Regions from separate parts of the Streptomyces sp. LS-MS-L19 genome, predicted to be linked through region 2. Evidence: riboswitches for the same ligand, from Rfam matches in the RefSeq annotation. Region 2 holds a riboswitch; each other region holds the start of a gene.
The links. A riboswitch is a leader RNA that binds a small molecule or an ion and turns the genes downstream of it on or off. The one in region 2 is predicted to bind cyclic di-AMP.
Positions count from the first base shown of each region.

Region 1: it holds a riboswitch for cyclic di-AMP, as region 2 does, so the genes downstream of both, AC2XR2_RS37520 (M23 family metallopeptidase) here and AC2XR2_RS26470 (transglycosylase SLT domain-containing protein) in region 2, are expected to answer to the same signal.
Region 3: it holds a riboswitch for cyclic di-AMP, as region 2 does, so the genes downstream of both, AC2XR2_RS18460 (transglycosylase family protein) here and AC2XR2_RS26470 (transglycosylase SLT domain-containing protein) in region 2, are expected to answer to the same signal.

Region 1 covers NZ_JBYCLL010000001.1:8,413,844-8,421,098, forward strand. Annotated here, with positions in the region: gene AC2XR2_RS37515 (alpha-galactosidase) at 1-811, shown strand, start outside; cyclic di-AMP (ydaO/yuaA leader) riboswitch at 1,114-1,278, shown strand; gene AC2XR2_RS37520 (M23 family metallopeptidase) at 1,281-2,225, shown strand; gene AC2XR2_RS37525 (exo-rhamnogalacturonan lyase family protein) at 2,442-5,168, shown strand; gene AC2XR2_RS37530 (GDSL-type esterase/lipase family protein) at 5,165-6,307, shown strand; gene AC2XR2_RS37535 (DUF6250 domain-containing protein) at 6,304-7,020, shown strand; gene AC2XR2_RS37540 (SGNH/GDSL hydrolase family protein) at 7,166-7,255, shown strand, end outside.
Region 2 covers NZ_JBYCLL010000001.1:5,920,235-5,927,489, reverse strand. Annotated here, with positions in the region: gene AC2XR2_RS26480 (polyprenyl synthetase family protein) at 1-658, opposite strand, end outside; gene AC2XR2_RS26475 (CocE/NonD family hydrolase) at 860-2,878, shown strand; cyclic di-AMP (ydaO/yuaA leader) riboswitch at 3,146-3,319, shown strand; gene AC2XR2_RS26470 (transglycosylase SLT domain-containing protein) at 3,324-3,806, shown strand; gene AC2XR2_RS26465 (HAD family hydrolase) at 3,810-4,622, opposite strand; gene AC2XR2_RS26460 (LacI family DNA-binding transcriptional regulator) at 4,771-5,799, opposite strand; gene AC2XR2_RS26455 (carbohydrate ABC transporter permease) at 5,830-6,699, opposite strand; gene AC2XR2_RS26450 (carbohydrate ABC transporter permease) at 6,696-7,255, opposite strand, start outside.
Region 3 covers NZ_JBYCLL010000001.1:4,145,814-4,153,068, forward strand. Annotated here, with positions in the region: gene AC2XR2_RS18440 (Ppx/GppA phosphatase family protein) at 1-486, opposite strand, end outside; gene AC2XR2_RS18445 (DUF501 domain-containing protein) at 483-1,019, opposite strand; gene AC2XR2_RS18450 (FtsB family cell division protein) at 1,047-1,523, opposite strand; gene eno (phosphopyruvate hydratase) at 1,625-2,911, opposite strand; gene AC2XR2_RS18460 (transglycosylase family protein) at 3,205-3,885, opposite strand; cyclic di-AMP (ydaO/yuaA leader) riboswitch at 3,889-4,056, opposite strand; gene AC2XR2_RS18465 (transglycosylase family protein) at 4,262-5,260, opposite strand; gene AC2XR2_RS18470 (cytochrome P450 family protein) at 5,452-6,732, opposite strand; gene AC2XR2_RS18475 (nucleoside triphosphate pyrophosphohydrolase) at 6,844-7,255, opposite strand, start outside.

The sequences.
Region 1 (7,255 bases), 2.5 Mb from region 2:
CGTCCGGGAGTACCTGTGGGAGCAGCTCGACGCACTGCTGTCGAGCGCCCCGATCGACTACGTCAAGTGGGACTTCAACCGCTGCTTCACCGACGCGGGCTGGCCCGGCGACCCCTACCCGCAGCGCCTGTGGGTGGACCACGTGCACGGCTTCTACGCCCTGCTGGACCGGTTGCGCGCGGCCCACCCCGGTGTCGCCTTCGAGTCCTGCTCGGGCGGCGGCGGCCGGATCGACCTCGGGGTGCTGAGCCGCACCGACCAGGTGTGGACCTCGGACAACACCGACCCGCTCGACCGTCTCGCCATCCAGCACGGCTTCAGTCAGATCCACCCCGCGCGAGTGATGGCCGCCTGGGTCACCGACAGCCCCAACACCCAGCTCAACGACCGGGTGAGCTCGCTGCGGTTCCGGTTCGTGAGCTCCATGGCCGGGGTGCTCGGGGTCGGCGGCGACCTCACGGAGTGGACCGAGGAGGAGCTCGCCGAGGCCCGCCGCTGGGTGGACCTCTACAAGGAGATCCGGCCCCTGGTGCAGCACGGCGAGCTCCACCGGCTGCGGCCACCGCGGGGCGGGCTGAGCGCGGTGCAGTACGTCCGCGGGGACGAGACGGTCGTGCTCGCGTGGCTTCAGGCTCAGCACTACGGGGAACCCGTGCCCGCGGTGCGGCTGCGCGCCCTCGACCCGACGGCGTCGTACGAATGCCTCGAAACGGGCGAAGTTCACCGAGGGGCCGTATTGCTGCATCACGGACTTCGCACCGGTTTGCGCGGCGACCTGGATGCGGCAGTTCTCCGGCTGCGCCGCATCTAAGGCTTCTGTCCGAATTGCTGGATTCTTTCCAACTCCTTCCGGAGTATGGGGTCCTGTGAATTCGTGACGTGAGGAGCGTCATATCGGTGACGGTGCGTCGCCCGTCATGTTCACGTAATTCGTCTGGTTTTCAAGGGGCTTTGTGTCGGGGGCGGGCGTCTGATTCACACAGGGTGACCGGTAATTCCCATAAGGGATCAACAGGAACGCATTCGCGGGGAACTGCTCACTTGTCCCTTTGCGTCTTGCTCGTTTACGTTCGCCACCGATCCGGTCGGACGCCCAATCCTGCCGCCGAACGGATTCCGCACACACTCACCCGTGCACGGCAGGAGCGGGGGACCCACAGGCAGTACCGCCTGTTCCGGTCTCCGGAACAGGCTTGGGGTTTAGTCGCGTCCCGACGCGGCCGGGCATCTCCAGCTCGCACCCGACAGCTCACCTCGCAGGCGCCGGAGAGGAATTCGCCATGCCCGCGAAGGGTAAGCACCGCCGCCCGAAGTCCCAGCGCTTCACCCGCTCGATCGCCGTCGCCGGTACCGGGGGTGCCGCGCTCGCCCTCCCGCTCATGGGGGCCACCGGCGCTCACGCCGCCACCGCGCAGTCCGTCTCGGAAAAGGCCGTTCAGTCGCTTCCGGTCACGCAGAAGGCCGCCGCCAAGCCGGCCGAAAAGACCGCCAAGAAGGACACCGCGAAGGCCTCGACCGTGCGCACCTATTCGGTGCGTGTCGGCGACTATCTCTCGAAGATCGCCGACGAGCAGAATGTCGCCGGCGGCTGGAAGAAGCTCTACGCCGACAACCGCGAGGCCGTCGGTGACGACCCCTCGCTGATCCACCCCGGCCTGAAGCTGTCGATCGGCAAGAAGGCGACCACCGGCGCGACGAAGACCAAGTCCTCGGCCAAGTCGTCCTCCTCGAAGTCGTCTTCCCCGAAGGCGGAGAAGGCGGAGGCGAAGGCGTCGAAGTCGACGGCCGCGACCCAGAGCTCCGACACCAGCTCCAGCGGCTACACCCTCCCGGTCAGCGGTGCCACCATCGGCACCGGGTACCGCGTGGCGGGCGCCATGTGGTCCAGCGGTTACCACACCGGAGTCGACTTCGTCGTCCCGACCGGCACCTCGCTGAAGGCCGTCGCCGCGGGCACGGTCGTCTCCGCGGGCTGGGGCGGCGCCTACGGCAACCAGGTCGTCATCAAGCTGAACGACGGCTACTACGCGCAGTACGCCCACCTCTCGCAGCTCTCCGTCTCGGCCGGCCAGACCGTGACCGAGGGCCAGCAGATCGGCCTCTCCGGCGCCACCGGCAACGTGACAGGGCCGCACCTGCACTTCGAGATCCGCACCACGCCGGACTACGGCTCGGACGTGGACCCGGTCGCCTACCTCCGCTCGAAGGGCGTCGCCGTCGGCTGACCCCGCCCCTGTGCCACCGAAGGCCGGACCCCGATCCCCGGGTCCGGCCTTCGGTGTTTTTTCGTCGGCAGCCCACGCACTGGTGTTTGCGCCTTCATGATCACTTCATTGCGTTCTTGTGGCAGGGGTGCTCAGGGCGTCGACAGGGAGGGGAAGGTGGGGACACAGTGAACTCCGTTGTTGCGCAAGCGCTTTCTACGGCCTTCGGAGGTCACCGTGCCCGGCGTCGACCGACGCACCGTCTTCAAGGGCGCCGCAGCCGCGGCCGCCCTCACCCAGTTCTCCTGGGCGCAGTCCCGCTCCGCCGCCGCGGTGGCCGGTGACGACGACACCGAACTCCACTGGCTGGAGGGGCAGCCCGACGTCCACGCCGGTGCCACCTGGGGCGTGCCGTGGTCGCGCGGCACCCACCGCCCGGAGCAGCGGTTCCGGCTCGCCACCTCGGGCGGCGACGAGGTCCCGGTGCAGAGCTGGGCCACCGCCTACTGGCCCGACGGCTCGGTGAAGTGGACCGCGCATGCCATCGCCCCCGACGCACCGCGGGCCGACCGCTATCTGCTGAGCGCGGGCAGTCCGGCCGCGCCCGCCCACCGGGTCACCGTCGGCCGGGGCAGCGGCGGCCGGATCGAGGTGTCGACCGGCGTGATCACCGCCGTCTTCGGGACCAAGGGCTCCGACACCGTCGTACGCGGGATCCGGCGCGGCACGACCGAGATCGCCCGCGACGGACGGCTGGTGGCGCTGCGCCAGGACTCCGTGCGCGAGGGCGCGGACCTCGACAGCTTCGCGGGCCGGATCGAGAAGATCACGGTCGAACAGGACGGACCCGTCCGTGCCGTGATCCGGGTCGAAGGGCGGCACCGGCACGGTGGCAGGGCATGGCTGCCGTTCGTGCTGCGGTTCGCCTTCTTCGCCGGTGCGGAATCCTTCCGCCTGGTGCACACCTTCGTCTGGGACGGCGAGCAGCGGCCCGGCTCCGACGAGGGCGACTTCCTGCGCGGACTCGGCGTCCGCTTCACTCTGCCGCTGAGCGATCAGCCCTACGACCGCCATGTGCGGTTCGCCGACGCGGGCGGCGGCCTGTTCAGCGAGGCCGTCCAGGGAATCACCGGGCTGCGGCGCGACCCGGGCGCGGCGGTGCGGGCCGCACAGATCGCGGGCGAACGACTCCCCGACACCGCCACGTGGGACACCCGGGTGGCGAGCCGGCTCGCCTACATCCCGCGCTGGGGCGACTACACGCTCACCCAGCCGACCGCCGACGGCTACCAGATCCGCAAGCGCACCACGGCGGGCTACGGCTGGATCCCGGCCGCGGCCGGACAGCGCGCGGCCGGCTTCGGCTACGTCGGCGGCGCCGACGGCGGACTCTCCTTCGGCCTGCGGGACTTCTGGCAGCGCCACCCCGCCCAACTCGACGTGCGCGGCGCCGAGTCCACGGCCGCCGAAGTCACCCTCTGGCTCTACTCACCCGAGGCCCAACCCCTCGACCTGCGCTTCTACCACGACGGCCTCGGCCAGGACACCTACGAGGAACAGTCCGACGGCGGCCTGGAGATCACGTACGAGGACTACGAACCGGGCTTCGGCACCCCGTACGGCATCGCCCGCACCACCGAACTGACCTTCTGGGCCCTGGAGAAGACCCCGCCCGCCGAGGCCCTGGCCGCCCAGGCGAAGGCGGTGGCCGCTCCTCCGCTGCTCGCCGCCACTCCCCAACGGCTGCGCTCGGCAGGTGTGTTCGGCGACTGGGCGCCCGTGGACCGCTCCTCGAAGGCCCGCGCGGTGATCGAGGACCACCTCGACGACCTGTTCGCCTACTACCGCGACCAGCGCGAGCAGCGCCGCTGGTACGGCTTCCTCGACTACGGCGACGTCCAGCACACCTACGACAACGACCGGCACGTCTGGCGCTACGACGTCGGTGGATTCGCCTGGGACAACTCGGAGTTGGGCACCGACCTCTGGCTCTGGTACCACTTCCTGCGGACCGGCTCCCCGGAGGTGTTCCGGTTCGCGGAGGCAATGACCCGGCACACCGGCGAGGTCGACGTCTACCACCTCGGCAAGTGGGCGGGCCTCGGCACCCGGCACGGAGTGCAGCACTGGGCGGACAGCGCCAAGCAGGTGCGCATCTCCACGGCCGCCAACCGCCGCTTCCACTACTACCTCACCGGTGACGAGCGCACCGGCGACCTGTTGAGCGAACTCGCCGACGTGGAGCTGACCTTCCTGGAGGTCGATCCGCAGCGCAAGGTCCGCACCGACGGCTACGAGCCCGGTGACCGGCACGCCCTGTCGGTCGGCTTCGGCACCGACTGGGGCGGGATCTCGGCTGCCTGGCTCACGGAATGGGAGCGGGGCGGTCCGGGCGCGGCCCGGGCGAAGGCCAAGCTCGTCAACTCGCTGCGGACCATCGCCGCACAGCCCAACGGGTTCTTCACGGGGGCGGGTCTGCTCGACGCCGACACCGGCAAGTTCGCCGTGACGACCGACACGGCCGTCAACGTGTCCCATCTCAGTGCCGTCTTCGGCCTCGTCGAGACCAACAGCGAGATCGTCTCGTTGCTGGGCGAAGAGGAGCCGGAGTTCCGTGCGGCCTGGCTGAACTACGCGCAGTACTACAACGCCACCGACGCCCAGAAGCGTCAACTCACCGGCTCCACCTGGAAGTCGGCGCTCCCGGCCGCACATTCGCGCATCACCGCGTACGCGGCCCGGCGCAAGGACGACCCGACGCTCGCCGCGCGCGCGTGGAAGGAGTTCTTCACCGGCAGCGACACCTACTTCCCGTCCAACGACTGGAACCCGGTCACGATCAGGACCCCGTCGGTCCTGCGGACCACGCGCGAGATCCCCTGGATCTCCACCAACTCCTCCGCCCAGTGGGCCCTCGCGGCGATCCAGAACCTGGCCCTGATCGGAGACCGGATCCCGTCATGAGACGCACCCTCGCGACCACGGTCACCGTCGTCGGCCTGCTCGCCGCCACGGTGCCGCCCGCCCTCGCGTCCCGTGCCCCGGCCGTCGTACGCCCCGACGACCGGCGTATCGCCTACGAGGGGCACTGGAGCCGGACCGCCGAAGCCGCCGTCACCGTCAACTCCGGCTCCCGGCTGCGGTTCCGCTTCACCGGACCGTCCGTCCACGCCCTCTTCGACGTCTCGTCCGTCACCGTCCCCGCCCAGATCTACGTGTCGGTCGACGGCGGCCCCGAGCAGCCGCACTCCGTCGACCGGACGGACCTGGCGATCACGGCGGCCGGCGGCGGGTCGCACTCCGTCGAGATCTCCGTCAAGGACGTCTTCTCGCGGGTCAACCGGTGGGTCCCCCCACTGGAGACGGGGGTGGCGCTGACCGGGATCCGGGGGCAGCTGCTGCCGCAACCCCCTGTCAAGAAGCGTGAATTGGTGTTCTACGGCGACTCGATCACCCAGGGCGTCATGGCCCTGTGCGAGGTCAACACCTCGGACTGCGCTGACGGTACGGCCGCCTACCCCACGCTGGTCGCCGACGCCCTGCACACCTCGCTCACCCAGGTCGGCTTCGGACGGCAGGGAGTGATCCAGACCGGCAACGGGGGAGTGCCCGCCGCGTCCGACGCGTACGGCTGGAACTACGCGGGCTCCAGGGCCGATTCGGACCGCCGGGCCGATGTGATCGTGGTGAACCAGGGCACCAACGACGCCACGTTCGGCTCCGCCGAGTTCCGCGCCGCCTACCGCGCCTATCTGACCCGGCTCCGGGCCGGCGCACCGCACGCCCGCATCCTCGCCCTGCGCCCCTTCGACGGCAGCCATGCCGCGGACATCGCCGCCGTCGTCGACGAACTCGCGGACCGGCGCGTCGAGTTCGTCGACACCACCGGCTGGCTCGACGCCACGCGGGGCGACTTCAACGGCACGGTCCATCCCAGCGCCCAGGGCCACCGCAGGGTGGCCGAACGGCTGATCGGCCTCATCGCGAAGCAGCACACCGAGACGACGAGGCAGCATCCCGAAACGACGAGGCAGCTTCCCGAAGCCTCGAAGCAGCACCCCGAATCCTCGAAGCAGGCCCCCGAAAGGAGCCCCCTGACATGACGACCACCCGCAGAGCCTTCGGAGCCCTCGCCGCAGGTGCCGCCCTGGCCGCCCTCGGCCCCGCGGCGGGCGCGAGCGCCTCGCCCCGCCACCGCCGCCTCATCGCCCACGACGACTTCCGCCACGGCCTCGGACAGTGGGCCGTCGAGCTGGAACAGGGCGGCACGGTCACCGCGAAGCGGGGGACCCTGGAGGTCGACGTGCCCGCCGGCGCGACGATCTGGTTCAAGCAGCGGCTCGCAGGGCCGTACGTCATCGAGTACACCGCCACACCGGTCTCGGAGGGCGGGGTCAACGACCGCGTCTCCGACCTGAACAACTTCTGGAACGCGGTCGACGTCCGGTCCCCGCAGAACATCTTCGCCACGCGGCGCGGCGGGGCGCTCGCCGAGTACGACTACCTCAAGACGTACTACGTCGGCTACGGCGCCAACACCAACACCACGACCCGACTGCGCCGCTATGTCGGCGAGGCGGGCGTGCGGCCGCTGATCTACGACTACACCGAGCCGCTGCTCGTCGCGAACCGGCCGAACCGGGTGCGCATCGTCTCCGACGGCTCCGGGGTGAAGTGGTGGAACAACGGGCGGCTCGTCTTCGACTACGCCGACCCGGCGCCGTACACGAGTGGGCACTTCGCGTTCCGGACCACCTGGAGCCACTTCCGGATCAACGACTTGCGGGTATGGCGATCGCAGCCTCAACAGCCGTGACGAGAGACCTATTCCTTGTTTGGCGAACACTTTAGGAGTGGCTTATCTCACCGCCCGTCAAGCCCTTCCTACGGTCGCGTAGGTCACATTCGAAGGTGAATCATGAACGGCTGTGGCAGACGATTCGAAGAATGACAGCAGATCAGTGATCGGGTCGTACGTGGCGGTGGGGGACAGCTTCACCGAGGGCGTCGGCGACCCCGGCCCCGACGGGGCGTTCGTCGGCTGGGCCGAC
Region 2 (7,255 bases):
CCGCGAGCTGGAAGGCCACGCCGAGGCGCTCGCCGTACTGGGTCAGGACGTCCACGACCGTCTCGTCGGCGCCGGACATCATGGCCCCGAAGCGGCACGAGACGGCGACCAGCGAGCCGGTCTTGCCGCCGAGTACGTCCAGGTAGTGCTCGACCGGGTCGCGGCCGTCCATCGGGCCCGCGGTCTCCAGGATCTGGCCGGTGACCAGGCGTTCGAACGCCTCCGCCTGCACCCGGACCGCCTCGGGGCCGAGGTCGGCGAGGATGTGCGAGGCGCGGGCGAACAGGAAGTCGCCGGTCAGGACGGCCACCGAGTTGCCCCAGCGGGTGTTGGCGCTGTCGACCCCGCGGCGCACGGCGGCCTCGTCCATGACGTCGTCGTGGTACAGCGTCGCGAGGTGGGTCAGCTCCACCACCACGGCCGACGGGACCACGCCCGGCGCATACGGGTCGCCGAACTGGGCGGCGAGCATCACGAGCAGCGGCCGGAACCGCTTTCCGCCCGCCCGCACCAGGTGCTGGGCGGCCTCCGTGATGAAGGGGACCTCGCTCTTGGTGGCCTCGAGCAGTCCCTCCTCGACAGCCGTCATTCCGGCCTGGACATCGGCTTCCAGAGCCTGGTCCCGCACGCTCAGCCCGAACGGCCCGACGACGGTCACGAGGGGTCTCCTGTCTGCTGGTGTCTTCTGGCGGTTATGCGGAATGTCGATAGGTCGCTGCCATCACTCGAGTCAGCGTATCCGGTCACCTTTGGATCACCGATAGCGCCCGCCCCGTCCATGCCAGGCGGTATCGGATCACGACCGGTATGTTTTTGATCACCTGAAAAGAACGGACATCTATCTCCTTATAGGGAAATGATGCACATCCGTACGTCCTTCCCCCACGAGACGACCCACGAGGACGTCCGCATCCCGCTGTCCGACGGGACGCGGCTGTACGCGCGTGTGTGGCGGCCGCTCACTCCCGAACCGGTACCCGCGATCCTCGAATACCTGCCGTACCGCCTCGCCGACCGGACCGCGCCCCACGACCGGCAGCGCCACCCGTGGTACGCGGGCCACGGCTACGCCTCCGTGCGGGTGGACGTGCGCGGGCACGGCGACAGCGAGGGCGTGCCGGGCGACGCGTACTCGGCGACCGAGCTCGCCGACGGGGTCGAGGTCGTCCACTGGCTGGCAGCGCAGCCGTGGTGCGACGGCGGGGTCGGCATGTTCGGCCTCTCCTGGGGCGGCTTCACCTCCCTGCGGATCGCGGCCCTCGCGCCCGAGCCGCTCAGGGCGGTCGTCACCGTCTGCGCCACCGACGACCGCTACGACAACGACGTGCACTACAGCGGAGGTTCCGTCCTCGCGGTGGACACGCACGCGTGGGCGGCGACGATGCTCGCCCACGTGTGCCGGCCGCCGGACCCGCTCCATGTCGGCGACGCCTGGCGGGACATGTGGCTGAAGCGCCTGGAGGCCGTGGAGCCGGTGCTCCACACCTGGCTCGGGCACCAGACCCGGGACGCCTACTGGCGGCACGGCAGCGTCCGCGAGGACTACGGCGCGATCGACGCGGCCGTCCTCGCGGTGGGCGGCTGGCACGACCCGTACCGCGACACGGTCCTCCGGCTCGTCGAGCACCTGCCCGCCGACCGGGTCCGGGGGATCATCGGCCCCTGGTCCCACCAGTACCCGGACCGCGGCCTGCCGCCCGGCCCGGCGATCGGCTTCCTCCAGGAGACCCTGCGCTGGTGGGACCAGCACCTCAAGGGCGTCGACACCGGCGTCATGCGGGAACCGCTGCTGCGTTCCTACGTCAGCGACTCCCACCCCCCGGCGACGGTCTACGGCACCCTGCCCGGCCGCTGGGTCGGCGAGCCCGCCTGGCCCTCCCCCCACGTCACGACGGTGTCGTACGGCCTCCAGGGCCCCGCCGTGCTGGTCCGTTCGCCGCAGCACACGGGGGTGGACGCCGGCCGGTTCGTCCCGTTCGGGAACGACGCCGATCTGCCGCCGGACCAGCGGGAGGAGGACGCCCGCTCGGCCTGCTTCGAGTTCGCGGTGGGCGAGGAGACGTGGGTGCTGGGACGGCCGCGGGTGCGGCTCAGGGTGACCTCGGAGGTGTCGCGCGGGCAGGTCGTCGCGCGGCTGTGCGATGTCGCCCCGGACGGCTCCTCGACACTCGTCACGCGCGGGGTGCTCAACCTGTCGGCGCGCCTCGGCCGGGACCGGGTGGTGCCCTGGGAGCCGGGGGCCACGCAGGAGGTGACCTTCGAGCTGAACGGCGTCGGGCACGCCTTCCCGCCCGGGCACCGGATCCGGCTCGCCGTGTCCTCGGCGTACTGGCCGTGGATCTGGCCGCAGCCCGAGTCGCGGGCGGGCTTCACCGTGGACCCCGCGGGCAGCTTCCTCGAACTGCCGGTCCGCGCGCGTGAGGCGTCCCCGGACATCACGTTCGAGGAGCCGGAGAAGCCCGCGCCGCCGGGGGACACCCGCGGCGTGGCCGCGGACGGATGGAGCCCGGCCACCCTGGACGAGCCGCGCCCCGAGCGCCTGGTCGTGCGTGACGTGGCCAAGGGCGAGTGGCGTCTGGAGGTCGATCCCCGCTACGGCGGCACGCACGTGCACCCCGACGGGCTGGAGTTCACCGAGGACGCGCTGGAGACGTACACGATCGACGAGCAGGACCCGCTGTCCGCCCGCACCCGCTCGGACTGGTCGATCCGGCTGCACCGCCCCGAACTCGCCTGGGACACCACCGTGCGCACCCGCTCGGAGATCAGCTGCGACGGGACGGACTTCTTCACCTCGAACGAGGTGATCTGCACCGACGGCGGCGAGGTGGTCTTCCACCGGACGTGGGAGAAGCGGATCCCACGGACGGCCAGTTGACTATGAGTTGAGCCTCTTGCCCGTTTTGCGCGTCTTGCGCACAGGCGTGATGTGACTCACTCGGGCTGACGGTCCGACGGATATCCGGAATCCATCAATCCGCCTTTTTCGGCGCGCCAGTTGAGGCTTGCGACCGCAAAGGATCAAGTGCCCCAAATGCCCCCGACCAAGGTCAATAGGCACGGCATGTGAATTCGCCACTTGTTCCGGACATGTGCTCTCGCATACGTTCCCGGCCTGTCGGGCGGACGCCGAATCCTGCCGCCGCCCGTACACCCACCGAGAACCACGGCAGGAGCGGGGGACCCAGGTAAGCCGCCGGACCGGGCGTCTTCGGACATACCGGTACGGCTTGGGGTGAAGTCATGCCTTTTACGGGCATGGCCGGGCAACTCCCCGCCCGAACCCGACAGCTCACCTCGCAGGCGACGGAGAGGAATTCGCCATGCCTGCTGCCGCTCAGCACCGCGCTCCCCGCACGAGCCGTCTCGTCCGCAAGCTCGCCATCGCCGGCACCGGAGTCGCCGTACTCGCGCTCCCCCTCATCGGCGCGACCACCGCGTCCGCGGCCACCCCGGCCGTGCAGACCGCGACCACCCTCGGCTACGCCAACAACCTCGACGGCTGGATCCGCGCCTCCCTCGCCGTCATGGCCGAGCACGGCATCCCCGGCTCCTACGACGGCATCTACCGCAACGTCATCCGCGAGTCCTCCGGCAACCCCTACGCCATCAACCTGTGGGACTCCAACGCGGCCGCCGGCACGCCCTCCAAGGGCCTGCTCCAGGTGATCGACCCGACCTTCAACGCCTACCACGTGGCCAACACCTCGTGGGACCCGTACGACCCGGTCGCGAACATCACCGCGGCCTGCAACTACGCGGCCCAGCGGTACGGGTCCATCGACAACGTGTGGGGCGCGTACTAGGAACTACGCCTCACTGAACAGTCTTTCGAGGACGACGGCGATGCCGTCGTCCTCGTTCGACGAGGTCACCTCGTCGGCCACGGCCTTGAGTTCGGGGTGGGCGTTGGCCATCGCGACGCCGTGGGCCGCCCAGTCGAACATGGGGATGTCGTTGGGCATGTCCCCGAAGGCGATCGTCACCTCGGGCCCCAGGCCCAGGTGTTCGGCGGCCAGCGCGAGACCGGTCGCCTTGGTGATGCCGCATGGCTGGAGTTCGACGGTCCCCGGGCCCGACATGGTGACCGTGGCCAGCGAGCCGACCACCGAGCGCGCCGTGACCGCCAACTCGTCGTCGGACAGGTACGGGTGGCGCAGCAGCACCTTGCTGATCGGCTCGCACCACAGGTCGTCGCGGCGGCCGACCCGCACCGCGGGCAGGGTCGGATGGGGCATCAGGTAGCCCGGCTCGATGAGGGTCAGCCCGTCGACACCGTCCTGGTCCACCGCCGCGTACACCTGCCCGACCTCGGCCTCGATCTTCCCGAGCGCGGTCTCGGCCAGCTCCCGGTCCAGGGTCACCGACCACAGCAGACGGTCCGCGCCGGCGTCGTACACCTGCGCGCCCTGCCCGCACACCGCGAGCCCCGTGCTGCCGAGGTCGTCGAGGAGCGGCCGCACTCTGGGCGCCGGCCGTCCTGTCACGACGAGGTGCTGGGCCCCGCGCGCCGCCACCCTCGCGAGCACGGCCAACGACCGGTCGGAGAGGGTGTCGTCGGCGCGGAGCAGCGTGCCGTCCAGGTCGGTGGCGATGAGTGAATATGCGGGGGAGGCGGCCATGATCAGAGAATACGGATGGTTGGCCCCTCCGACTCGACGCGAACCGGACGGCTGCTGCTTTCACATCTGTTGACGGCAGTTCCGGTTCCGGGGGCGTGGAGGGGCGGGTGGGGCCGGACGGCCACTCCCCTGCTCCCCTTCTTCGGCGCTACGCCGAGTCCCGCACCACCAGTTCGGTCGGGAGGATGACCCCTGCCGTGTCCTCGCCGGCGATCTGGGCCAGGAGCATGCGGACCATCTCGGCGCTGATGCGGTCGAAGGGCTGGCGCATGGTGGTGAGGGCCGGGGCGATGGCGGTGGCCGCGGGTGAGTCGTCGAAGCCGCCGACAGCGATGTCATCGGGGACCGAACGCCCGGACTGCTGAAGGACGTTGACGACGCCGAGGGCCATGAGGTCGGAGGCGACGAAGACGGCGTCCATGTCGGGGGCCTGGGACAGCAGGCGCCGGGCCGCGCGTTCGCCACCGCTGCGCCGGAAGTCGCCCTCCACCACGAGCGCCGGGTCGTAGGGCAGACCCGCTTCGGCGAGCACGTCCCGGTAGCCGGCCAGCCGGTCCGGGCCGCCCGGCATGTCCAGCGGCCCGGTGACCATGCCGACGCGCCGCCGGCCCCCTTCGAGGAGATGCCGGACCATGTCCTGCGCGCCCTCCCGGTCGGCGGCGGCCACGTAACTCACCTTGGAGCCGAGCCCGATCGGCTTGCCGCACACCACCAACGGGATCCCCGCGTCGTGGAGTTCGGCCGCGACCGGGTCACCGCTGTGGTTGGACAGCAGCAGCACCCCGTCGACGTGGCCCGAGGTGATGTACCGGGTCAGCCGGCGCCGGTCGTCGTCGCTCTCGGCGAGCATCAGCAGCAGCGGGATGTCGTGCTGGGCGAGCCGCTCGGTGCAACCCCGCAGCAGGACGTTGAAGTTGGGGTCCTCGAAGAACTTCTCCTGCGGTTCCGTCAGCAGGAACGCCACCGAGTCCGACCGGCCCGTACTGAGGCTGCGGGCATGCCGGTTGACCACGTACCCGGTCTTCCTGATGGCGGACTCCACGGCCCGCCCGGCGGCGGGCGAGACGTAGTGGCCGCCGTTCAGGAAACGGGAGACGGTGCCCCGCGACACGCCCGCCTCCCGGGCGACGTCGTGGATGGTGGGGGGCCTGCGGCGCCCGTTCGCACTGGTGGTCATGTTCCTCGTTCGTGGAAGTGGGCCGGGGTCTCAGGCCTTGACCGAGCCGCTCAGCAGGTCCAGGGACCAGAACCGCTGGATCACCAGGAAGAGCCCGATCAGCGGCAGGATCGCGAGCAGACAGCCGGTGATGACCAGGGTGTAGAGGGCCGGCTGCGAGGCGCCCTGGGCGAGCAGCGTGTAGAGGCCGAGGGTGATCGGGAACTTCTCGTCGTCGGCGAGCATGACGAAGGGCAGCAGGAAGTTGTTCCAGATGCCGACGAACTGGAAGAGGAACACCGTGATCAGGCCCGGCATCATCATCGGTACGGCGATCCGCGAGAAGATCCGCCACTCGCTCGCGCCGTCCATGCGGGCCGCCTCCATCAGCTCGGCGGGCACCGACGCGGCCGCGTAGATGCGGACCAGGTAGACGCCGTACGGCGAGAGGATCGACGGCAGCAGCATCGACCAGTAGGAGTCGGCCATGCCGAGCTTCGACAGCAGCAGGTACTGCGGTACGGCGAGCACGATCGACGGGACCAGGACGCCGGCCAGGATCATCTTGAAGACGGCCTCGCGGCCCCGGAACGCGAACCGGCCGAGCGCGTAGCCGCCGGCGGCGGAGACCGCGGCCGAGAGCAGGGCGCCGAGACCGGCGTAGAAGGCCGAGTTGGCCATCCACCTCCAGAAGATGCCGTCCCGGTAGGCGGTCAGGTCGCTCAGGTTCTGGAGGAAGCCGGAGCCGGGGGCGAAGGTGAAGGTGGAGAAGAGCTCCGAGCGGTCCTTGGTCGCCGCGATGACCACCCAGGCGATGGGGATCGGGCAGTACAGCGCGCCGAGGAGCAGCACGAGCGTGGGCACCCAGGCGGTGCGGCGCGTCTTCGCGGTCGGGTCGGCGGTGAGGGTGAGCGGGGTCATGCCCGGTCCTCCCGGGTGTAGCGGTCGGAGATGCGCAGCAGGGTGAAGGAGAGGACGAACGTGGCCAGGGCCAGGACGACCGCGGTGGCGGAGGCTCCGTAGATGTCGGACTGGAGGAAGGCCTTGTCGTAGATGGCCATCAGGGGGCTCCACGAGCTGGGCAGGCCGTTGGTGAGCGGCTTGAGGGCCATCGGCTCGGTGAAGACCTGGAGGGTGGCGATCACCGAGAAGAAGAAGGTGAGCACCAGGGAGGGCATCACGATCGGGATCTTGATCCTCAGGGCGATCTTCAGGTCGGTGGCGCCGTCGATCCTGGCCGCCTCGTAGATGTCCGGCGGGATGGCCCGCAGGGCGGTGTAGATGACGATCATGTTGAAGCCGGTGCCGCCCCAGACCGCGATGTTCGCGAAGGAGAGGTAGAGGTTGCCGCCGTCGAACAGGTCGGGCTGCGGGAGGCCGAACTTGTCGAGCAGGTAGTAGAAGGGGCTGACGTCCGGCAGGTACAGGAAGCCCCACATCAGGGCGGCGATGATGCCCGGCACCGCGTACGGCAGGA
Region 3 (7,255 bases), 1.8 Mb from region 2:
GTCCACGGAGCGTGCGGCGCGCACATGGTCGTCGCCGACCACGAACTCCGTCGAGCCGCCGCCGATGTCGACCACGAGATACGGCTTGGCCAGGTGGTCGCTGCCGGTGAGCTCCTTGGTCGCCCCGGTGAAGGAGAACTCGGCCTCCTGGTCCCCGGAGATGACCTCGGGCTCCACGCCGAGGATGTCGAGGACGCCCCGGACGAAGTCGTCCCGGTTCTCCGCGTCCCGGGAGGCGGAGGTGGCGACGAACCGCAGCCGCTCGGCGCCGTGCTCCTTGATGACCGCCGCGTACTCCCGGCACGCGGCGAAGGTCCGCTCCAGGGCCTCGGGCGCGAGCCGCCCGGTCCGGTCGACTCCCTGGCCCAGCCGCACGATCGTCATACGGCGGTCCAGATCGACGAGTTCACCGGTCTCCGGGTCGCAGTCGGCGACGAGGAGGCGAATGGAGTTCGTACCGCAGTCGATGGCGGCGACCCGGGTCACTTGGTGTCCTCCTGCTGCTCGGGGAGGGTCACGCAGGCGCCCTTGCGCCACCACTCCGGGAGCATCGCGATCGCCTCGTCGCCCAGCGGGTTGACGCCCGGGCCGGCGGCCAGCGAGTGGCCGACCAGGACGTGCAGGCACTTCACCCGGTCCGGCATACCGCCCGCGCTCGGGAAGCCCTCCAGCACCTCGATGGCGTCACGGCGGGCGAGATAGTCCTCGTGCGCGGCCCGGTACGCCTTCGCCAGCTCCGGGTCGGTCTGCAGCCGCTCCGTCATCTCCTTCATGACGCCGTTCGCCTCCAGCGTGCCGATCGCCGAGGCGGCGCGCGGGCACGTCAGGTAGTACGTCGTCGGGAAGGGCGTGCCGTCGGGGAGGCGAGGGGCCGTCTCCACCACGTCCGGCTGTCCGCAGGGGCAGCGGTGCGCGATCGCGCGCAGTCCGCGCGGCGGCCGCCCGAGCTGCTGCTTGAAGGCCTCGACGTCGGCGTCGGTCGGCTCGGTGCGCGGGGTGGTCGGCGGGGGCGTTTCCATGCCTGTCTTTCTCTAGGTCTCACGGTCTCATCGGTCGGAGGCGTCGGACTTGTCGACGCCGTCCCAGACGTTGGAGTACCAGGGGCGGTCGGCCACCCCGAGATCGGTGCGGGACTGCTTGGCCGCGTTCGGGTCGACGACGATGAAGCCCGTCTCCCCCGGCAGCACGTAGTGCAGCCGCTGCCGGATCTGCTGCTCCGCGTACGCGTCGTCCTGCCAGCGTGCCTTGAGGTCGCGCAGCTTCTCGACCCGCTCGGCGGCCTGTGCCTTCTCCCGCTGGAGATCGGAGATCTCGGCGCGCTGGGAGACGTACTGCCTTATCGGGTACGCCAGCGCCACCACCAGGGTGCACACCACGAGGGCGAGCAGCGCGGCCCGGCCGGTGAGCCGGGAGCGGCGGGCCTGGCGTTTGGTCTGGGAGCGGTAGACCCGGGCCGCGGTCTGCTCGCCGAGCAGCTTGATCCTGGTCACGGTGGAGAAACGGTCCCGGTCCTTCACGGCCATCGGCTCTCCGCCTCCCCTTCTACGTGCGTACGTCCCCGCACACGGTACGGGACCGGTACGGGGACGTACGTACGACTGGCTAAGGCTTAGCCCCTTAAGGGTCAGCCCTTGAAGCGCGGGAAGGCGCTGCGGCCGGCGTAGACCGCGGCGTCGTCGAGGATCTCCTCGATGCGCAGCAGCTGGTTGTACTTGGCGACGCGCTCGGAGCGGGCCGGGGCGCCGGTCTTGATCTGGCCGCAGTTGGTGGCGACGGCCAGGTCGGCGATGGTGACGTCCTCGGTCTCGCCGGAGCGGTGGGACATCATGCACTTGAAGCCGCTGCGCTGGGCGAGCTCCACGGCGTCCAGGGTCTCGGTGAGCGAGCCGATCTGGTTCACCTTGACGAGGAGCGCGTTGGCGGCGCCGTCCTCGATGCCGCGGGCCAGGCGCTCCGGGTTGGTGACGAACAGGTCGTCGCCGACGATCTGGACCTTGTCGCCCAGCTTGTCGGTGAGGACCTTCCAGCCGGCCCAGTCGTCCTCGAACAGCGGGTCCTCGATGGAGACGAGCGGGTAGGCCGCCACGAGCTCCTCGTAGTACTCCGTCATCTCGGCGGCGGAGCGCTCCTTGCCCTCGAACTGGTACTTGCCGTCCTTGTAGAACTCGGAGGCGGCGACGTCGAGCGCGAGGGCGACCTGCTCGCCGGGGATGTAACCGGCTTCCTTGATCGCCTCGAGGATGAGGTCGAGGGCGGCGCGGTTGGACTCGAGGTTCGGGGCGAAGCCGCCCTCGTCGCCGAGGCCGGTGGACAGACCCTTGCTCTTCAGGACCTTCTTGAGGGTGTGGTAGACCTCGGTGCCCCAGCGCAGCGCCTCGGAGAAGGACTCCGCGCCGATCGGGGCGATCATGAACTCCTGGATGTCCACGTTGGAGTCGGCGTGCGAGCCGCCGTTCAGGATGTTCATCATCGGAACGGGCAGCAGGTGCGCGTTCGGGCCGCCCAGGTAGCGGAAGAGCGGCAGGTCGCTGGCCTCGGAGGCGGCGTGGGCGACGGCGAGGGAGACGCCGAGGATGGCGTTGGCGCCGAGCGAGCCCTTGTTGTCGGTGGCGTCCAGGTCGAACATCGCCTGGTCGATCAGGCGCTGCTCGGTGGCGTCGTAGCCGACGAGCTCCGGGCCGATCTGCTCGATGACGGCGAGGACGGCCTTCTCGACACCCTTGCCCTGGTAGCGGTTCGGGTCACCGTCGCGGAGCTCGATGGCCTCGAAGGCACCGGTGGAGGCGCCGGAGGGGACGGCGGCACGACCGGTGCTGCCGTCGTCGAGGCCGACCTCGACCTCGACGGTGGGGTTGCCTCGCGAGTCGAGGATTTCCCTGGCTACGACGACGTCGATGGACGGCACGAGCATCTCCTTCTTGGATCTGACGCTGGTTGTGCGGGGCCGCGTGGGCCTTGCGCCTAGAGCCTAACCGGCTCCGGGGTATCGGCCACTGTGTGGACCGACCTGTGGACGAAACCGAGAGTAAATTGTTTCTGAACTGAACAAAGACCGCCGTGCAAGCGCGCGCAAAAAACCCCGCCCCGGTGCGTACGGGGGAACACGCACCGGAGCGGGGAGCCCGTGGGGACGGGGGGGTGGCCCTCACGAGGCCTTCAGTATGAGGACCACGGCTGTGAGGGCGCTGTGGTTCAGCTGGGTCCTTACTTCAGGTGCAGCTGCTGGCCGGGGTAGATGAAGTCGGCATCGGTGATGATGTCCTTGTTCAGCTTGAACAGCTTCTGCCAGCCGCCCTTGACCTTGTGCTTCTCGGCGATCGAGCTGAGGGTGTCACCCTTGACGACCTTGTACTCGCCGTCGCCCTTCTTGACCTTCTTGCCGGTCGGGGTGGTGACGGTCTTCTTGGCCGCCGGGCGGTCGGTGGAGCGGGAGGCGCTCTGCTCGTCGGTGGAACGGCTGCTGGAGCCCGAGTTCGAGGAGCCGGCGGACGAGCTGGTGCCGCCGTTGTAGGCGGCGCTGGACAGGCCCGTGCCGCAGACCGGCCAGGCACCCTTGCCCTGGGAGGCGAGGACCTTCTCGGCGACGGCTATCTGCTGCGCCTTGCTGGCCTGGTTGGCCTGCGCGGCGTACTGCGTGCCGCCGTACGCGGCCCAGGTGGAGGCGGAGAACTGGAGACCGCCGTAGTAGCCGTTGCCGGTGTTGATGGACCAGTTGCCGCCGGACTCGCACTGGGCGACGGCGTCCCACTCGGAGGCGGTGGCGGCGGAGGCGTTGCCGGCCGCCATCAGCGGGGCGGCGATGGCGACACCGGTGACGCCGGCGAGCGCGGCGGCGCGGGTGGCCTTGGACGGACGACGGTGCTTGCCCTTGCCGGAAAACAGCATGGTGGATCCCCTCACCGACGCCTGCGAGGTGAGCTGTCGGGTTCGGGCCGGTTGAGTTGCCCGGTCGCGCACCCTGCGGTGCGCGGCTTCACCCCAAGCCGGTCCAGCGTGAACTGCTGGGCCCGGCGCTTACCTTGGGTCCCCCGCTCCTGCCTACGGCGCTTGACGCGACGACTGTTCCCGTACGGCCGCTGGCAGGATTCGGCGTTGCGACAGACGGGGCTCGGGTTGCCGAGCGGTGACGACGGTAGACACGCGCTCGGCGGAATTTCAAAGACGATCAGGGCTTCTGAGACTCATCCCACACTTTCACCAAAGTGGACATTCGGTGCGAAGCGTGACGTGAACTGCCGCTGTTTTTCAGGCCTTTTCGGCCCTATTCAGCCCCTGTGTCGAGCGTCTGACCGGCGGAGATGTTGCTCGGGTCGGCGCCGATGCGGTCCTTGTTCTCGGCGTAGAGGGCGCGCCATCCACCGTCGAGACCAAGGGAGTCGGCGATGGAGGCGAGGGAGTCGCCTTCCTGGACGGTGTAGGTGCGAGCGGCGTGACGGCCACCGGAGGGAGCCGCGGAGGGCGTCGCGCTCTTCGTCGTGACCTCCTCGACACTGTCGCCGCGGTGCTTGCCGGAGCCGAGGGCACCGACGTCGACGAGGGCCGAAGAACCGCCCTCCTGCCACGACTTGTCCGCTTCATCCTCTTCTGCGCTCACCACGGGCGAACCGTCGGAAGGCTGCGCGCTCTCCTTGACCGAGGCTTCTGGCCCCTTGGGGGCGGATTTGCCCGACTTGGATGCGCTTTCGTCACCGTTGGACGGAGTGGCCGACGGCGAGGGCGTCGCGGCCGAACCGTCCAGCGCGTCGAGCAGGCCGGGAGAGTCCTCGGTCTCCGACGAGTCGGCGGAACCGGACGAGTTGGACGAGCCGGATGATTCCGACGATCCGGACGCCGACGGCGAGGGCGTTCCGCTCCCCACGCCGGTGTCGACGCCGGCCGAGCTCGAGTCCTTGCTGAGTCCGGAGAGCAGACCGCAGGTCGGCCAGGCGGCGATGCCCTGGTCCGCGAGGAGCTTCTCGGCCACGGCTATCTGCTGGTTGCGACTCGCCAGGTCGGCGGTCTTGGCGTACTCGAGACCGCCGTACTTCTCCCAGTTCTCCTGGGACATCTGGAGGCCGCCGTAGTAGCCGTTGCCGTCGTTGGCGCTCCAGGAGCCACCGCTCTCGCACTCCGCCACCCGGTCCCAGGTGGTGCCGGTCGCGGCACTCGCCCCGCTCGCCGCGAGCAGGGGGATCGCGATGGCGGATCCTGTCACGCCGGCCGCCACGAGCAGGGCCGGAGCCTGACGGGGGCGACGGTGACGACCGTTCCCGGAGAGCATGGAGGGACCTTTCCCGAGACAGCAGAGCCCGCGCGGCAAGTGGTTCAGGCCACCGCGCTGGTCCGTGAACGTATAGGGGTTCGATCACTTGTCACAAGTTAATGCCGCGTAGATCACGTGAAGATCACAGAGTTGAGAGCGCGTCATGTTTAACCGGCCCTCCTACGGGGTTCAGTGGACTCGTCGGTCGATTACCGGACGGGTGTGAACTCCACGGGCAAAGTACGCAGTCCACGCATGATGAGCCCGCCACGCCAGCGCAAATCGGCTGAATCCACCGCGAGTTGCAGATCGGGGAGACGGGTCAGAAGCGTGGCGAGCGCGGTCTGGCCCTCCAGCCGGGCGAGCGGGGCGCCGAGGCAGTAGTGGATGCTGTGTCCGTAACCGAGGTGCTGATTGTCACGGCGGGACAGATCGAGCACATCGGGGTCGGCGAACCGCTCCGGATCCCGGTCCGCCGCGGCGAGCACCACGAGCACGGGGTCGCCGGCCGCGATGTCCTGACCGCCGATGCGCAGGGGCCCGGTGGCGAACCGCCAGGTGGCGAGCTCGACCGGCCCGTCGTAGCGCAGCAGTTCCTCCACCCCCGTCTCCAGGAGGTCGCTTCGGCCGTCGGCGAGGGACCGCTGGAGCCGCTCGCGCTGCTCGGGGTGGGTGAGCAGGGCGTAGGTGCCGTTGCCGATGAGGTTGACGGTGGTCTCGAAGCCGGCGAACAGCAGGATGAAGGCCATCGCCGCGGCCTCGTTCTCGGTGAGGTGCTCGCCGTGGTCGGAGGCCCGGATGAGCCCCGAGATGAGGTCCTCACCGGGGGTGGGCTCGGCGGGCAGCGCTTCCCGCTTGCGGTGGATGAGCTCGGCGAGATACCCGCGCATCTTCTTCACGGACCGCGCGACCCCGCCCCGCGGCCCTCCCCCGTGACGGATCATCATGCCCGCCCAGTCCCGGAAGTCGTCCTGGTCCTCACGGGGGACGCCGAGGAGGTCGCAGATCGCGTAGATGGGGAGCGGGAAGGCGAAGTCGTGGATGAGGTCGGCGGAGCCGGTCGCCGCGAACCGGTCGATGAGATGGTCCGTCAACTCCTGCACCCGGGGCGCGAACTCGGCGACCCTCCTCGGCGTGAACGCCTTGCTGACGAGCCGTCGGAGCCTGGTGTGGTCCGGCGGGTCGATGTTCAGCAGATGCGTCATCAGCTCCGCCTTGCGCTCGCCGGGGATACCGGTCTTCCCCTTGGCGTGCTCCGGCTCGTCATGATGCGCCGGGTTCTTGCTGAGCCGCTGATCGGCGAGCGCCTGCTTGGCGTCGCCGTACCGGGTGACCAGCCAGGCCTCCACACCGCTGGGCAACCGGGTCCGGTGCACGGGGGCGTGCTCCCGGAGCCAGGCGTAGGCGGGGTAGGGGTCGGTGGCGAACTCCCAGGTGAAGAGGTCAGGGGTGGGAGTGGGGGTGGGGGTGGCGGTGGGCTGGTCGGTCACTCCTTGACCGTAGCCGGGTTTTCGGGGGGTCTGCTCCGGTCTCCTTCTCCTACGGCTCCATGACCGTGCCGTCGCTTCCAACCGCCCGCCCGGCATCCCCGGGGGCGTCGCTCAGGTCTGCTTCCCCGTCTCCGACTTCGTGTCCGTCTCCGTCCGGCGGATCGCGTCCCGGTAGGCGCGGGCGGCTGCTCGCAGGGCTGCCTCCGGGTCTGTTCCGTCGGCCTCCGCGCGGGCGGCCAGGGCGAGGAGTTCGTAGCCGATGCCCTCGCCCGCGGGCAGGGGGACCTCCAGTCCCGCCGTCCGCACGCGTGACGCCAGCTTCGCCGCGAGGGCCAGGCCGGGCTGGCCGAGGGGGACGCCTTCGGTCACCGAGGTGCGCTGCTTCTCTATCGCCTTGGTGCGCAGCCAGTGCGCCTTGACCTCCTCGGGGGTGGTGGCCGTCTCGTCGCCGAAGACATGCGGGTGGCGGTGGATGAGCTTGGCGACGATCCCGCCGGCCACGTCGTCGATGGAGAAGGGGGTG